DNA from 3 places in the Shinella sp. M27 genome. Region 1 is predicted to be linked to each of the others. Evidence: predicted binding sites of a transcription regulator. Region 1 holds the regulator's gene; each other region holds the start of a gene.

What was found. Region 1 encodes PhoB, which activates phosphate uptake and scavenging genes when phosphate is short. Its sites were predicted from a motif close to TGTCATNNANCTGTCAT; they were not measured.
Region 2: the regulator PhoB is predicted to act here: its motif matches at 3,356-3,372, upstream of ACOZK4_RS05995 (esterase-like activity of phytase family protein).
Region 3: the regulator PhoB is predicted to act here: its motif matches at 2,578-2,594, upstream of ACOZK4_RS06750 (esterase-like activity of phytase family protein).

The regions. Positions count from the first base shown of each region.
Region 1 is NZ_JBLZPK010000062.1:1,201-6,972, forward strand. It holds gene pstA (phosphate ABC transporter permease PstA) at 1-1,068, shown strand, start outside; gene pstB (phosphate ABC transporter ATP-binding protein PstB) at 1,082-1,897, shown strand; gene phoU (phosphate signaling complex protein PhoU) at 1,948-2,676, shown strand; gene phoB (phosphate regulon transcriptional regulator PhoB) at 2,698-3,381, shown strand; gene ACOZK4_RS23660 (GcrA family cell cycle regulator) at 3,509-4,039, opposite strand; gene ACOZK4_RS23665 (aspartate aminotransferase family protein) at 4,463-5,653, shown strand; gene argF (ornithine carbamoyltransferase) at 5,682-5,772, shown strand, end outside.
Region 2 is NZ_JBLZPK010000014.1:167,902-173,673, forward strand. It holds gene ACOZK4_RS05985 (metallophosphoesterase family protein) at 1-269, opposite strand, end outside; gene ACOZK4_RS05990 (MarR family winged helix-turn-helix transcriptional regulator) at 527-991, shown strand; gene ACOZK4_RS05995 (esterase-like activity of phytase family protein) at 1,111-3,303, opposite strand; gene hupB (DNA-binding protein HupB) at 3,593-3,868, opposite strand; gene lon (endopeptidase La) at 4,074-5,772, opposite strand, start outside.
Region 3 is NZ_JBLZPK010000014.1:293,645-299,416, reverse strand. It holds gene ppx (exopolyphosphatase) at 1-526, shown strand, start outside; gene ACOZK4_RS06755 (DUF922 domain-containing Zn-dependent protease) at 535-1,128, shown strand; gene ACOZK4_RS06750 (esterase-like activity of phytase family protein) at 1,172-2,530, opposite strand; gene ACOZK4_RS06745 (M10 family metallopeptidase C-terminal domain-containing protein) at 2,918-4,069, shown strand; gene rnd (ribonuclease D) at 4,142-5,287, opposite strand; gene ACOZK4_RS06735 (multicopper oxidase family protein) at 5,388-5,772, opposite strand, start outside.

The DNA of each region.
Region 1 (5,772 bases):
CGCGCCACCAACCCGCAGAAGCTGGTCTCGGCCAACTATCCGGTCGTTGCCCGTAACGCGCTCGCCAAGGTTCTCGGCGTCGATGAAAAGGACCGTGCCGGCCTCAAGGCCGTCAACGGCATGATCTCGGACAGCGTTCGCACGCAGTTCCGCGACATGGTCGTCGCCAATCCGGCGATCATCGGCACCACGCAGACGGTGACCTTCCTCGCCCACGGCGACCTCGACTCTGCCTTCAAGGGGCAGATCGATCTCTCGGTAGCGGAAAACAACCGCAAGATCTCCGACAAGCAGGTCGGCTGGATGAACACGCTCGTCGAAAGCGGCGCGCTCTCCAAGCACTTCAACACCGGCCTCTTCGTCAACGGCGCATCGAGCCGCCCGGAAGCGGCGGGCCTCGGCGTTGCCATCGTCGGCTCGCTCTACATGATGCTGATCGTGCTCGTGCTGTCGCTGCCGATCGGCGTCGCCGCCTCGATCTACCTCGAGGAATTCGCCCCGAAGAACCGTTTCACCGACCTCATCGAGGTGAACATCAACAACCTCGCCGCCGTGCCCTCGATCGTCTACGGTCTGCTCGGTCTCGCCGTCTTCGTCAATTTCGCGGGCTTCCCGCGCTCGGCAGCCCTCGTCGGCGGCCTGGTGCTGACGCTGATGACGCTGCCGACGATCATCATCGCGACCCGCGCTGCCCTCAAGGCCGTGCCCCCGTCGATCCGCTCCGCCGCCCTCGGCCTCGGCGCATCCAAGATGCAGACCGTGTTCCACCACGTCCTGCCGCTCGCCATGCCGGGCATCCTGACAGGCACGATCATCGGTCTGGCGCATGCGCTCGGCGAAACCGCACCGCTGCTGCTCATCGGCATGGTCGCCTTCGTCGCCGACATTCCCGGAACGCCGCTGGAACCCTCCACGGCTCTGCCGGTACAGATCTACATGTGGGCGAACGAGGCCGAGCGTGCCTTCGTGGAGCGCACCTCGGGCGCCATCATGGTGCTCCTCATCTTCCTCATCCTCATGAATGTTGGCGCCATCCTGTTGCGCCGCCGTTTCGAACGGCGCTGGTAGAAGGACCGATCCTATGAACATGATGTCAGAAGCAGCAGTCGAGAAAGCGCTGGACAAGAAAATGAACGACATTTCCTACAAGATGATCGGCAAGGACGTTTCGGTCTATTACGGCGACAAGCGCGCCCTCTACGACGTCAACCTGAACGTCCGCGAAAACACCGTGACGGCGCTGATCGGCCCGTCGGGCTGCGGCAAGTCGACCTTCCTGCGCACGCTCAACCGCATGAACGACACGATCGACGGCTGCCGCGTCACCGGCCGCATCACGCTCGATGCGGACGATATCTACGATCCGAACATCGACGTCGTCGAACTGCGCGCCCGCGTCGGCATGGTCTTCCAGAAGCCGAACCCGTTCCCGAAGTCGATCTACGAAAACGTCGCCTACGGCCCGCGCATCCACGGTCTTGCCAAGTCGAAGGCCGACATGGACGCCATCGTGGAGAAGAGCCTGCAGAAGGCGGGCCTGTGGAACGAGGTGAAGGACCGCCTGCAGGAAGGCGGCACGGGCCTCTCCGGCGGCCAGCAGCAGCGCCTGTGCATCGCACGCGCCGTCGCCGTCAGCCCCGAGGTCATCCTGATGGACGAGCCCTGCTCGGCGCTCGACCCGATCGCGACGGCCAAGGTCGAGGAGCTCATCCACGAGCTGCGCGCCAACTTCACCATCGTCATCGTGACGCACTCCATGCAGCAGGCGGCCCGCGTCTCGCAGCGCACCGCCATGTTCCACCTCGGCAACCTCGTCGAGGAGAACGACACCGACAAGATGTTCACCAACCCGGATGACCAGCGCACGCAGGACTACATCATGGGCCGCTTCGGCTGACGCTTCCGTCGCTGACGCCCCTGAAACCCGAGCGCATTAAGGACAGAACGATGTCATCGACCCATATTGTTTCGATTTACGACGAAGAACTGAAGTACCTCTCCCGCCGCATCTCTGAAATGGGCGGCACGGCCGAGCAGATGGTGGCGGATTCCGTCCGCGCCCTCGTCTCTACCGACGTGGCGCTGGCCCAGAAGGTCATTTCCGAGGATGTCATCCTCGACAATGCCGAGCGCCAGATCAACGAAAAGGCGATCGTCACCATCGCCAAGCGTCAGCCGATGGCGGCGGACCTGCGCGAAATCATGGGCACGATCCGCATCGCTGCCGAACTGGAGCGCGTCGGCGACCTCGGCAAGAACACCGCCAAGCGCGTGATTGCCGTGCAGAGCTCGGGCATGCCGCGCAAGCTCGCCCGGGGCCTGGAGCATCTCGCCGAACTCGCGCTGATGCAGCTCAAGGAAGTGCTCGACGTCTTCGCCACCCGCTCGGTGGACAAGGCCAAGGCGATCCGCGAGCGTGACGACGAGATCGACGCGATCTACACCTCGCTGTTCCGCGAACTCCTGACGTACATGATGGAAGACCCGCGTAACATCACGCCCTGCACGCATCTTTTGTTCTGCGCCAAGAACATCGAGCGCATCGGCGACCACGCGACCAACATCGCCGAAACCATCTACTACATGGCGACCGGCTCCCAGCCCGAGGGCGAGCGCCCGAAGGACGACACGTCGACATCGGTCGTCGCGGCCGACATCGCCGAAGCGTCCGAGTAAGTTTGAGCAGGAACCCTGTCCATGGTGCCCAGAATAGCCGTCGTGGAAGACGAGGAGGCGCTAAGCGTTCTCCTGCGCTACAATCTCGAAGCCGAGGGTTTCGAGGTCGATACGATCCTATCGGGTGACGAGGCGGAAATGCGCTTGCAGGAGCGCATGCCCGACCTCCTCATCCTCGACTGGATGCTGCCGGGCGTTTCCGGCATCGAGCTGTGCCGGCGCCTGCGCCAGCGGCCGGAAACAGAGCGCTTGCCGATCATCATGCTGACGGCGCGCGGCGAGGAGAGCGAGCGCGTGCGTGGCCTGGCCACCGGCGCGGATGACTATGTCGTCAAGCCGTTCTCGACGCCGGAGCTGGTTGCGCGCGTGCGCGCCATGCTGCGCCGTGCCAAGCCCGAGGTCGTCTCGACGGTGCTGCGCTGCGGCGATATCGAGCTCGACCGCGAGACGCATCGCGTCCACCGTCGCACCCGCGAGGTTCGCCTCGGCCCGACGGAGTTCCGCCTCCTGGAATTCCTGATGACCTCGCCGAGCCGCGTCTTCTCGCGCTCGCAGCTGCTGGACGGTGTGTGGGGACACGACATCTATGTCGACGAGCGCACCGTCGATGTGCATGTCGGCCGCCTGCGCAAGGCGCTCAATTTCGCCAACATGCAGGACGTCATCCGCACGGTCCGCGGCGCCGGCTATTCGCTGGAAACCTGAGCGACGCAATTCCTCCCAAGGACGGAAATGGGCCCTACGGGCCTGTTTGCGTTTTTGGGCTGCCCATCCATCGCCTCAAACAAAAACGGAGCCTTTCGGCTCCGCTTTCATTTCATATCGATTGCCGTCAGCGCATCCGGCGGCGCTCGGCCGAGGGCTGGTAGGCGAGGCGCTGGTGGTAGGTGCAGTAGGGCGAATTGTCAGGGGATTCGTTGCCGCAGAAATGGAAGTCGTCGTTCAGCGGATCGCCGATCGGCCACTTGCAGGTGCGCTCGGTGAGCTGCGTCAGTTCCAGCTTGCGCGACATCGGCACTACGACATTGTTGCCGTTGGCGGGAACCGGGAGCTGTTCGGCAACGGCCTCGAATTCCGTGTCCATGTCGTCCTTGGCGATCGCTGCCGGACGGGCTGCGGTGCGCGGCGTGACGGCACGGGCCTGGAAGGTCGCGGGGCGGGGGGCCGCCGGCGCCGGGCGCTTCGGGCGGGCGGCGGTCTGCGTGCCGCCGGCCTTGGCGCGGCCAGGCAGGTTGAGCCGGTGCACCTTGCCGATAACGGCATTGCGGCTGACGCCGCCGAGTTGCGCCGCGATCTGGCTCGCGCTCAAACCCTCGGCCCAGAGCTTCTTGAGTCTTTCGACGCGCTCGTCTGTCCAGTTCATGTTTTCGTCTCCGCTCGGCGTTCGATGCGGGAATCCCTCGTCGCGTCCCGGACAGATCCGGAACCTGAACGCCTTCAACTCTTTTGGTGACTAGTTCCGCCGCATGCAGTCTAGTAATTGGTCCTTAACCTAGAGACCGGTGGACTCTGTGACAAGAGTCGCAGGAATCGGCGCGAATCGATTTCGAGGTTTTCCCCAACTTGCTGGTCGGGTGTGACTCGATGGAGACACCTTCCGCGCGTGCCGTGAATCCTCACCCTGCGGGAGGTTCAGCGTCACTCGGGGTGCGATTTTGTTGACATCCCCAGGTGAAATGCCGATAGTGCCGCATGCCGCCGAAAGGCGGCTTTTGATTTTTCTGGAGCCCGGAAAAGTCAAGTGTCAGACGTCTTTTTTCGCATCTCTTTTCGGAGGATACGCGCCATGGCCGATGCCGCGCCGCTCTATGAAACCTATATGCGTGCGCCGCTCCGGTTCACGCGCGGGGAGGGCGTCTGGCTGATCGCCGAAGATGGCGAGCGATATCTCGATTTCGCCGCCGGCGTCGCCGTCAATTCGCTGGGCCATGCGCATCCTCATCTCGTTGCCGCGCTGAAGGATCAGGCCGACAAGGTCTGGCACCTGTCCAACCTCTATGAGGTGCCCGGCCAGGAAAGCCTCGGCCGCCGGCTGACCGACGCGACCTTCGCCGACAAGGTGTTCTTCACCAATTCGGGTGCCGAAGCGCTGGAATGCGCCATCAAGACCGCGCGCCGCTATCACTTCGCCAAGGGCCATCCCGGCAAGTTCCACATCCTCACCTTCGACGGCGCCTTCCACGGCCGCACCATCGCGACGATCGCGGCCGGCGGGCAGGAAAAGTATATCGAAGGCTTCGGCCCCAAGGCGCCGGGCTTCCTGAAGCTGCCCTTCGGCGATATCGCCGCCGTCAAGGATGCGATCACCGAGGAAACCGCCGGCATTCTGATCGAGCCGGTGCAGGGCGAGGGCGGCATCCGCCCCGTATCGAAGGAATTCATGCAGGAGCTGCGCCAGCTCTGCGACGAATACGGCCTGCTGCTGATCCTCGACGAGGTCCAGTCCGGCGTCGGCCGCACGGGCCGCCTCTTTGCCCATGAATGGGCGGGCGTGACGCCCGACATCATGGCGGTCGCCAAGGGCATCGGCGGCGGTTTCCCGCTCGGCGCCTGCCTTGCCACCAACGAGGCCGCCTCAGGCATGGTCGCCGGCACGCATGGCTCGACCTATGGCGGCAATCCGCTCGCCATGGCCGTCGGCAATGCCGTGCTCGACGTCGTGCTCGAAGACGGCTTCCTCGAACATGTGCGCGACGTGGCGCTGGTCTTCCGTCAGGGCCTTGCGGCGCTGAAGGATCGTTTCCCCGAGGTCATCGAGGATGTGCGCGGCGAAGGCCTGATGCTCGGCATCAAGGCGAAAATCCCCGTCGCCGACCTCCTGAAGGCCGTGCGCGCGGAAAAACTGCTGGGCGTGCCGGCCGGCGACAATGTGCTGCGGCTCCTGCCGCCGCTCACCGTCACCGCCGAAGAGGCACGCGAAGGGCTCGCCCGCATCGAGCGCGCAGCCGAAAAGCTGACGGCGGCGAAAGCCGCCTGATCAGAGACCGGGACAGACAGGACACATCATGGCCAAGCATTTCCTCGACCTTTCCGCCGTTTCGGAAAGCGATCTCCGCGTCATCATGGACGATGCGCACAAGCGCAAGGCAGCCAACA
Region 2 (5,772 bases), on a different contig from region 1:
AGGAAGACGCGGATGCCGGCCGTCTCCAGCCGCCGCATTTCGCCCATCAGGAAGAGCGCCGTGGCCATCGAAGTTTGCGCCCCGTCATAGAGGTCGCCGGCGATCAAGACGGCATCCACCGCCTCTCCGATGGCGAGATCGACGATGCGCGAAAGGGCTTTGCGCGTGGCACCGCGCACGAGATCGCCGAGTTCGGCATTGCGCAGCGCCAGCGACGAAAGCGGCGAATCGAGATGCAGGTCTGCGGTGTGGATGAAGCGGAAAGGCATGGCCGGACAATCGCCTCCCCCCTCCTCCGGGTCAATGCTTGCGGGCCAAAGGGGGCCGTTATGCAGGGAAAATCGCCCCACCCCGAAAAGGGCAGCGAAAAGCCGAGAATAATGCCGGGAGCATGACCGTTCGCATTTACAGTGATCGTTCAATATATATGATCAAATTATCCGAAAAGCTTCGTGATCATTTGACATGGTACCTCATAATACCTATATTCCACCTCATGAGTAGCACGATAGAAATCTCCCAAGGCATGTTCAAACTCTACCATCAGGTGAGCCGCCTGGTGAATGAGTGCATGATGGACGAAGGTGTGTCGCTCGCCCGCAGCAAGTTCCTGCTTCTTCTCGAATGCCAGGGCCCTCAGCGGTCGACGGATATTGCCTGCGCCCTCGGTTTCGCACCCCGTACGGTTACGGAAGCGATCGATGGTCTTGAGCGCGACAAGCTGGTCAAGCGCGATCCCGATCCGAAGGACCGCCGTGCCAAGATCGTCTCGATTACGGATATGGGCCGGACCGTCATCTCGGCCGCCCAGCAGCCGCAACACAAGACGATCGAGGCGATCTTCGCCGTTCTGACCGAAGATCAGAAGCAGCACATGAAGGAAATCATCCGCTGTCTCAGCGAGAAGACCGACGAGCTGCAACGGGAACGCGACAAGAGCGCGGACGATGCCGGCGTGGCACCTGCCCGTCCCCTGCAGGCCGTCAGCTAGTTTGAACAGTACGACAATCGAAAAGGCCGGGACCGCGAGATCCCGGCCTTTTCATTTGCGCGTCTTTCAATACGCCGCCCGGCGCCTCCCCTCAAGGAAAGGCGCCGGATCGCGGATCCTTACATCGCGTTGATCGGACCGATGCCGAAGAACAGCGTTTCGCCGGAGGAATCGTCCACACCGTCATTGTCGGTGACAACGAACCCGTTGCCGGCGGCGTCGATGGCAAAACCCTCGACCTTGTCGACGACATAGCCGTTGGTGGCCTTGAGGTCGGGAATGAGGTCGCGAACCTCTTCCTTCTTGACGACCGGGAGTTCGCCGCCGAGCTTGGCCGGCTTCAGATCGGCAAGGGCGACGCGGTAGAGCTTCTTCAGCTTGGCCGCCTGGCCGATCAGGTTGTCACGCTCGATGATATAGGCGTAGTCACCGTTCGCGGCGATTTCCGACAGACCGACCCAGCCGCTTTCCGTCTTTTCGAGCGGATAGTGAACGGCGCCCCATTCCTTGGACGACGGCTTGTAGGAGACGAGCTTCACGAAGCCCTTCTCGTCGTCGCCCCATTCGCGCTGCACGGCCATCCAGAGCGTTAGGTCGTCGCCTTCGCCGACGCTGGTGATGCCTTCGAAGCCGAAGCGCTTTTCGTGGGCGCGCAGCTCGGCGGGAATGGCGATTTCCTTGTCGATCTCGCCCTTCTCGGTCACGTGGATGATGGCATGGCCGACGAGCTTGTCGGCATCGCCTTCATTGGCAAGCCAGTAGCCGCCTTCGCCATCCGGCGTCAGGCCTTCGCTGTCGAGCTTCTGGGCGGCGGCACCGTTGCGGGTGATGCGCAGCGCATCGACGATCTTCGCCGGCTTGGCGGTGGCGTCGATCGTGAAGATCGTCGGCTGCGAGGCGTAGAAGCTGTCGTTGACAGCGACGATCATGCCCGGCTTGTCCTTGACAGGAGCGAGGCCCGACAGGGCGCCGAAGCCGATAAGCTCGCCGTCCTTCTCGGTGGAGACGATCTGCGGATAGGTCGCCTCGCCTTCGGCACGCTCGTAGAGCATGACATGCGAACGCGCACCGCCGTCCTCGACGAGATCGGCCTCGTTGGCGGTCACGAAAAGGTTGCGGCCCGGAATGGCGACGGCGCCTTCCGGCGCGATGCCCGACGGCAGGAGCTGGAGAAGCTGCGGCTCTGCACCCGTGTCCTTGTAGACGCCGACGATCGACGCGCGCTCGGCGAGCACGAAAAACAGATTGTCGTCGCCGAACTTGGCGGCCTCAAGGCCTTCCGGCTCGACGCCCTTCTTGTTGCGCTTGTCTGGATAGTGGCCGATTTTGGCGATCTCGCGCTCGAAGGCAGTGCCGTTCTCATAGAGGACCTTGCCGTCCTTGCCGAAGATGGTGAAGCCGCGCGCGCCGCCCTTCCAGTCGCCTTCATTGGCAACGACGAGACGGTCATCGTCCAGCCACTTCACGGCGTCGGGTTCGCGGGCAACGTCCTTCACGTCACCGGTGAATTTCAGCGCGCCGTCCTTCTTGGTATCGACGCCTTCCAGGCTGACCGTGCCGGCGGAGAAATGGGTCTTCACCGTCGCCGTCTTGCCGTCGATGATGACGATATGATTGTTTTCCTGCAGCGTCAGGGCGATTTCGTCCTGGCTGTTGAAGGAAACGAATTCCGGTTCCGGATCATCGCCGGCGACTTCGGCCAGACCGGTCAGCGCGACATGCTTGATCGAGCCGCAATCGACGACACCGTCCTTCAGCGACAGGATCACGAGGTCGCCGGCCGGCATCTGCGGCAGGTCGCCGTCATTGACGTCTTCGTCGCGCTCGTTCTCAATGGCGATGGCGGCGAGGGTCTTGTCCTTGTTCAGCGCAATCGAGTCCGGCTGACCACCAAGGTCGCAGGTCGCGTCGATCTTTTTAGAGACGAGATCGACCTGGGCGAGCACGCCCGACGGCTTGACGAAGCTTTCACGCGTGTTGACGGCGACCAGCGCCTTGCCAGCGGCAACGGCAACGGATGTCGGCTCGCCTTCGAAGGTGACGGAGCCGCCGGCCTTCGGGGCCCTGGCGTCGGTGATGTCGATGATGCCGATCGCCTTGTTCGGGCTGTCGGAATAGACGAGCGTGTTGCCGTCTTCGGAGGCGGCGATGATTTCCGCCGACGTCGGCGTCGCCTTGTCCTTGCCCTCGGGCAGGTTATCGGCAACGGCGAAGGACGCAATGCGATTGAATACGGGCTCGGCGCTGGCGGCAGAGGCCACCGATGCGGCGAGAACCGCGGCCAGCGCCGCGGTGAGGGAACGGGTTTTCATGAAATCCTCCGGAATCCGGTTTCTTGGAACCGGGCGGTTCTGAGGCTTTCATGTTACAGGCGCATGACACTTCAGCGACGGTTCCACACGCACAGCCGCCAAACAAAAGGGGGCCCGGATGAACCGGACCCCGAGCCTGAAATTCAGGATTTGCGGCGGAGTGGATGACCGCTCTGCCCTGCGGCGCCGCGCGTCGCGAGAACGCGTCCGGGACGCTGCGGAACTTCAGATCTGCGACACAATGCGAGCCCCGGGCTCAAATGCCTGGGGCTACCGCACTGGTTTGGGATCAGCCGTTGACGGCGTCCTTCAGGCCCTTGCCGGCCGAGAACTTCGGCACGTTGCGAGCCGGGATCTCGATCTCGGCGCCGGTCGAAAGGTTGCGGCCCTTCGAAGCTTCACGACGCGACACGGAGAAATTGCCGAAACCGACGAGACGAACGTCGCCACCGTTCTTGAGTTCGCCCTGGATCGTTTCGAAAACGGCGTCGACAGCAGATGCTGCGTCCGTCTTGGAGAGGCCAGACTTCTCGGCGACCGCGGATACGAGTTCATTCTTGTTCATGTTTCCACCCCTTTCATACGGTTTGAAACGACTCATACAAGTCGGGGGCAGAATACGCATCGCCCCTCGCCTCGCAAGAATATTTCGTCGCAATCCCCTGAGAATCCGGGGTTTACACACGTTTTTCAACGAAAAAGACCGGCCGCAAGGCCGGTCTTTTCCTGTTTTGCTCCAAAATGCCGGGCGTTTCACCCGGCATTAAGGCTCAATGCGCGATTGCGCCGGTGCCGTCTTCGGTCGATTCGACCGCCGGAACACGGGCAGCTTCTGCCGCAGCACTGTCCCATTCGATCGGCTCGGGCTTGCGCAGCAGGGCGTGCTGGATGACCTCGCCCATGCGCGAGACCGGGACGATCTCCATGTTGTTTTTCACATTGTCCGGAATGTCGGCCAGGTCCTTGGCGTTCTCTTCCGGGATCAGCACCTTCTTGATGCCGCCGCGAAGAGCCGCGAGCAGCTTTTCCTTCAGGCCGCCGATCGGCAGGACCCGACCGCGCAGCGTCACTTCGCCCGTCATCGCGATATCCTTCGAGACCGGAATGCCGGTCATGATGGAAACGATGGCGGTCGCCATGGCGATACCGGCCGACGGACCATCCTTCGGCGTCGCGCCTTCCGGCACGTGCACGTGGATGTCGGTCTTGTCGAAGCGCGGCGGCTCGATGCCGAAATCGACGGCGCGCGAGCGGACGTAGGATGCCGCTGCCGAAATCGATTCCTTCATCACGTCCTTCAGGTTGCCCGTGACCGTCATGCGGCCCTTGCCACCCGGCAGGCTGACGCCTTCGATGGTGAGCAGCTCGCCGCCGACTTCCGTCCAAGCAAGTCCCGTGACCACACCGACCTGATCCTCACGCTCGGCTTCGCCGTGGCGGAAGCGCGGGACGCCGAGGAAGTCATGGATGTTGTCAGCCGTGACCTCGACCTTCTTCGCCTTGCCCTTGATGATCTCGGTGACCGCCTTGCGGCCGAGCTTCATCAGTTCACGCTCGAAGTTACGCACGCCCGCTTCGCGGGTGTACTGCTGGATGACCGCCATCAGCGCGCCGTCGGTGACCGAAAACTCCTTCGGCTGCAGCGCGTGGTCGCGGATCGCCTTGGGCAGCAGGTGCCGCTTGGCGATTTCCAGCTTTTCCTCTTCGGTGTAGCCGGCGATGCGGATGACTTCCATGCGGTCCATAAGCGGAGCCGGAATGTTCAGCGTATTCGCCGTCGTCACGAACATGACGTTGGACAGGTCGTATTCGACTTCCAGGTAGTGATCCATGAAGGTCGAGTTCTGTTCCGGATCCAGCACCTCGAGCAGGGCCGAAGACGGGTCGCCGCGGAAATCCATGCCCATCTTGTCGATCTCGTCGAGCAGGAAGAGAGGGTTGGATTTCTTGGCCTTCTTCATCGACTGGATGACCTTGCCGGGCATCGAGCCGATATAGGTGCGGCGGTGACCGCGGATTTCGGCTTCGTCGCGAACGCCGCCGAGCGCCATGCGGATATATTCGCGGCCGGTCGCCTTGGCGATCGACTTGGCGAGCGAGGTCTTGCCGACGCCCGGAGGGCCGACGAGGCACAGGATCGGGCCCTTGATCTTGGTCGAGCGGGCCTGCACGGCGAGATATTCGACGATACGCTCCTTGACCTTGTCGAGGCCGAAGTGATCCTCGTCGAGGACCTTTTCCGCAGCGTTGAGGTCGGTCTTGATCTTCGACTTCTTGCCCCACGGAATACCCGTCAGCCAGTCGAGATAGTTGCGCACGACGGTGGCTTCCGCCGACATCGGGCTCATCTGGCGCAGCTTCTTCAGTTCCGCGTCGGCCTTTTCGCGGGCTTCCTTGGAAAGCTTGACCTTGGAGATCTTGTCTTCCAGTTCGGCCATCTCGTCGCGGCCGTCCTCGCCGTCGCCGAGC
Region 3 (5,772 bases), on a different contig from region 1:
GCACGCCCGCGAACTGGCCGCCTGGACCGGCCGCATGATGCCGCTCTTCGGCATCACCGAGACTGACGAAGAGCATCGCTACCGCGAAGCCGCCTGCCTGCTCGCCGATATCAGCTGGCGCGCGCATCCGGATTATCGCGGCCTGCAGGCGCTGAACCTCATCGCGCACGGCACGTTCATCGGCATCACCCATCCCGGCCGCGCCTTCATCGCGCTCGCCAACTATTACCGCTTCGAAGGCCTGAACGACGACGCCGTCAGCAGCTCGCTCGCCGGCATCGCGACGCCGCGCCTGCGCGAGCTCGCCAAGCTCGTCGGCGGCCTGCTGCGCATCGTCTATCTGTTCTCGGCCTCCATGCCGGGCGTCGTGCCGCATCTGGCCTTCCGCAAGGCGGACGATCCGAATGTCGATCTCGAATTGGTCGTCCCGTCGGAATTCTCCGAACTCGCCGGCGAACGCCTTGATGGCCGCCTGCAGCAGCTTGCCAAGCTCACCGGCAAGCGGCTTGCCTTCAAGTTCCTGTAGGGTTTTCCATGCGGACCCCGCTTCGACTGATCTTCGCCGCCAGCCTCTTCCTTTCCGGCCATGCCGCCGCGCAGGATTGGCAGGCAACCGAGCGCGTCGAGCCCTACACGGTGCAGGGAAGCACGGGCCTCGAAATCTATCAGTCGATCGGCGAGCGCGGCCCGAAGCTGGGCGTTGCCCGCGTCATCGCCCATACCGGCTTCAAGCTGACCTGGACGCGCAAATACGAGCGCCAGGGCGACGCCTGTGTCATCACGGTCAACAAGCCGAAGCTGATTATCACCTACACGCTACCCAAGCTGAAATCGAAACTCTCCGAGCCGCTGAAAGGCCGCTGGGACACCTTTATCGCGGGCGTCACCGCGCATGAAAAAATCCACGGCGATTTCATCAAGGACATGGTCAAGCAGATCGAGGCGATGAGCGTCGGCATGACGGTCGAGAACGACCCGAACTGCCAGAAGATCCGCCCGCAACTCCAGGCCCGCCTCGGCGAACTCTCAGACGCCCAGCGCGCCCGCAGCCGCGATTTCGACACAGTCGAACTGAGCGACGGCGGCAATGTGCATCAGCTGATCTTGCAACTGGTCGATCCGCGCTAAGCGGAAGGGAACGGCGGCGCCACAAGACGCCGCCGACTGCCGATTACTCGGCCTTCAGGAAATCGCCAACTTCGAGCAGCACGAATTCGTTGCCGTCGGCCTTGTCCAGCGCGCGGCCGGCCGAGAAAGGCAGGTTGTTGTCGTTGCCGACGATGATATGCGTCTCGTCCACGCGGTCGACGTTTTCGATCGTTACGAACGGCATGTCGTAGAAACCGTCGCCGCCGCCCTGGCGCTTCTTGTTATCGGGATCGGCGATCTTTAGGAGATCGATATAGCCGATCTTGCGCACCGCCTTGCCGGCGTTCTCGTCGGTCATGGCGATCTTGTAGATGCGCTTGACCTTCGAGGCGATGGCAAAGCAATCCGGCTTCGGGTCCTTGGGATCGGCGCAGGCCTTGTCGGCTGTGCCGGCGCCGTTGTCGCGCTCGATCACGAGGGCGGTCGTTTCGTCCAGCATGTTGAAATCGCCGATCGCCTCGCCGCCTTCGGCGAGCGGATAGAGCCAGCTGCGACCCGTCCAGGCCTTGGAAGCGACGTCGAGCTCGATGATGCGCAGCGCCGGACGGCCGTCGGCCTGCTCGACGCTTTCGCTGTCGATCCAGATCGGGCCTTCCAGCAGACCATAGAGCTTCGAACCGTCCTTCGAGAGCGCAAGGCCCTCGTAACCGCCGGAGCGCTTGACGTTGAAGGCCGGCATCTTCTTCGACGGGTCGGCCTGTACGGTAAGCGTCGCATTGTCGGGCGAGGTGACCGGCTTGCCGTCAACCTCCGTGGCGATGACATCGGTGAGTTTGCCCTCAAGGTCGAACTTCAGGATGTAGGGGCCGAATTCCTCACCGATCCAGAAACCATCGGCGACCGGCTGGATGGATTCCACGTCGAAATCACCGCCCGTCAGATAGCGCTTCTCGGCACCTTCCATGACGATCGGGAAAGGCGCCTTCTTGTTCGGGTCGGAGAGAAACACGGTCTTGACGGGTTCCATCGTGCCCTTGTCCCAGTCGAAACGCACATTGTGGATCATCAGCATCGCATCGGTGGAATTCAGCTTGTTGCCGAAACCGTTGTCGGACAGCGTCCAGAACGAGCCGTCGTCCATGGCCTTGATGCCGGAAAAACCCTGCATCGGCTGGCCGTCGAAGGGCAGCGAAAGACCGGTCTCGCGCACGCCGTCCTTGCCCATGACGGTACCGAGCGCATCGACTCGCCTGCGGTCGGCCGTCGAGAACTTGCCCGAGGTCTTGAGATAGTCGGCGGTGTCGGCGGGTGCCGCGAGGATCGTATTGGCCGGAAGGATGGCATGGGCCTTCAGCGTGGCCGGAAATTCCTTTTCCGCGGCGAAGGCTGCGGTCATCATCAGAAGCGAAAGGGCGGCGGTGGTGAAAAGATGTTTGGTCATATCGTCCTCGGGGTTCTAAAAGCGAGGCCGTTTGATAGGGGCTGCGGATGACTGCCGCTTGACAGTTGCTTGTCGTTTTCGTGACGAAACAAGAACTTGTGGCGATGCATTTGGAGGCAATCGGCCTCCGGATGGACCTTCGCGGCGTCGACAGCCTGTATATCCCCAGAAAAATCCACATTTGTATTTCCTGTTTCAGGAATGTCTTCTTCAATTGCCGGTGGAGTTTGCGTTAATTTCAGGTAAATTGAAGGAAAGATGTTCCGCTCCGTTACGCCTGACGGCGTCCCCTGCGGACATCCTTTTTTCACGGCGATCGGGGATCGACCTCAAGAACAACGCCCAAGCCTTCAGGCGGCTATGGGCCGATGAGCGGGAGACAATGACATGACCACTGTCAATTCCAATGTAAGCGTGACACTCAATGGATCCACCACGTTCGGTATCGGCGGCGATACTTTCGAATGGTTCGACCGCTGGCTCAACAACCTGGATCTTTGGGCGCCTGATGCCGCGTCGCCGCGCACGGTGACGCTGAAGCTTACCGGTAACAGCTGGCACACCGGGCTGTTGCGCTTCAGTGGGGATGCCAGCGTCACTATCACCGACTTGTCAAATGGAACGACCGACGACAACCGCATATCGATGGATTCCATCACCGTCTATACCGAGGGAACGAACACCATCACCCTGAAGAATGCCGATGTGGGAACGATCGTCGGCGGCGGCAGCATCGAGAAGGTGACGGTCGGTTATTGGGTGGGCTACATCGGCCTGGGCCGAGGTAACGATTCCGTTTCCGTGACCGGAGACGGCGAAGTCGGCAACATGGATCTCGGCCGCGACGCCGACACGCTCACGACCAGCGGCAATGCCTGGGTTGGAGCCGTCTATATGGGGCGCGGCAATGACAAGGTCACGCTCGGCGCCGGCGGTGCCGATTACATATCGCTCGGGCGCGATGCCGACACGATCAAGTTCGCAGCGCTGACCGACAAGGGCCAGCATGTCACCGTCGACGGCGGCGAAGGCATAACGGAGACGACGGACAAGGATATCGACACCGTCAATTTCTCCGCTTTTACCAGCGCGCTGACGATCGATCTGGATGGCCAGTCCACGGTGAAGACCGGAGCGGGCAATTTCCACATCCGTAATTTCGAAAACGTTATCGGCGGTTCCGGTAAGGATACGATCATCGCCAGCGCTGATGTCAACGTCCTCAAGGGCGGCGGCGGTGGCGATACGTTTGTCTTCGAGACGGTCGCGGCCGCTAGGGGCGACAAGATTCTCGACTTCACGCAGGGAAGCGACAAGATCGGCCTGTCGGCAATCGACGCCAATGGCTCCGCTGCGGGAAGCGCGGCTTTCAAGTTCATCGGTACGGCAGCCTTCCACGATGTGGCCGGCGAACTGCGCTATTTCCAGAAGAGCGGCGACACGTTTGTTCAGGGCGACGTCAATGGCGATGGCACCGCCGACTTCACTCTCAGCATCGATGCGCTGATCACGCTGAAGAGCACGGATTTTATCCTCTAAGCTGACCTTCGCTGGAAAGACAAAGGGCGGCCCGAGGCCGCCCTTTTTGTTTTCGATGCAAGGATTGCGGGATCAGATCTCTACCGCCTCGATCTTCTTGTCGACGAAGCGGAGCGCCACCTTGCCACCGATGAGGTTGAGGGCGGTTTCGCCGAAGAGGTCGCGGCGCCAGCCTTTAAGGGCGGCGACCTCGGCGGCCTCGCCTTCGATGGCGATCTTTTCGAGATCGTCGGAATTGGCGATGATCTTGGCGGCGACGCCTTCTTTTTCCGAGACGATCTTGAGCAGCACTTTCAGCATTTCGCTGGCCGATGCAGCACCTTCCGGAACGTGGTTCTGGCGGGGCAGGCGGGGCAGATCGGTCTTCGGGATCGCCAGCGCCTCGCCGACGGCCTCGAGCAGCGCCGTGCCGGATTGCGAGCGTTCCCAGCCCTTGGGGATGGTGCGCAGGCGCGCCAGTGCCTCGGCGTCGGCTGGCTGCTGCTGAGCGATTTCGTAGATCGTGTCGTCCTTCAGGATGCGCGAGCGCGGCACGTTGCGGCCGCGGGCCTCCCGCTCGCGCCAGGCGGCGACCTTCTGCAGCACGGCAAGCTCGATTGGCTTCTTGACGCGCATCTTGAGCCGCTTCCAGGCATCGTCGGGATGCAGGTCATAGGTCTCGCGCGATTCCAGCACTGCCATTTCCTCGGTCAGCCACAGCGAGCGGCCGGCCTCGTCGAGCTTCTCCTTCAGTGCGAGATAGACATCGCGAAGATGCGTGACGTCGGCCAGCGCATATTCGAGCTGCTTGTCGGTGAGCGGGCGGCGGCTCCAGTCGGTGAAGCGCGAGGACTTGTCGATATGCTCGCCTTTGATCTTCTGCACGAGCTGGTCATAGGAGACGCTGTCGCCGAAGCCGCAGACCATGGCGGCGACCTGCGTGTCGAAGATCGGATGCGGAATGAGATTGCCGCGATTGACGATGATTTCGATGTCCTGCCGCGCGGCATGAAACACCTTCAGCACTGCGCTGTTGGCCATCAGTTCGAAGAAGGGCGCAAGATCGAGCCCCTTGGCGAGCGGATCGACGATGACTTCGATCTCGGGGCCGGCGAGCTGGATCAGGCACAGTTCCGGCCAGAAGGTCGTTTCCCGCAGGAACTCCGTGTCGATGGTCAGATATTCGGAACGGGCGAGCGTCTCACAGGCGTCGCGAAGGGCTGCGGTGGTCTCGATGATCTGCATGACGGGCTCGGGCGGACTTTCTTGATTTTTATGATCGGGCATCTCTAGACGGTCCACGGTTTTGCCACAATCGAAAACTTGCCCGCCGGAAACCTCAGGTTACACGCACATAGCTCGTCATGCCGGTCTTCTGGTGCTCGATGATGTGGCAATGGAACACCCAGTCGCCCGGATTGTCGGCCACCAGCGCCAGCTGCACCTTTTCGTCCGGCAGGATGAGGTAGGTGTCGGAAAAATGCGGGCGGATCGACTGCTTGTTCGAATTCATCGGCCGGAAGGCGAGGCCGTGCAGGTGGAGCGGATGCACCTGCGGCGTCGGGTTCTCGACATTGAAGATATAGGTCTTGCCCGCCTTCATCTCGGCGAGCGGCACGGTCGGGTCGCCCGTGTCGTCGGCCCACGGCACGCGGTTGATCGCCCAGAAATTATAGCCGAGCGATCCGCAGATGCCATCTTTCGGCCGCTCCTCTGCGGAGGCG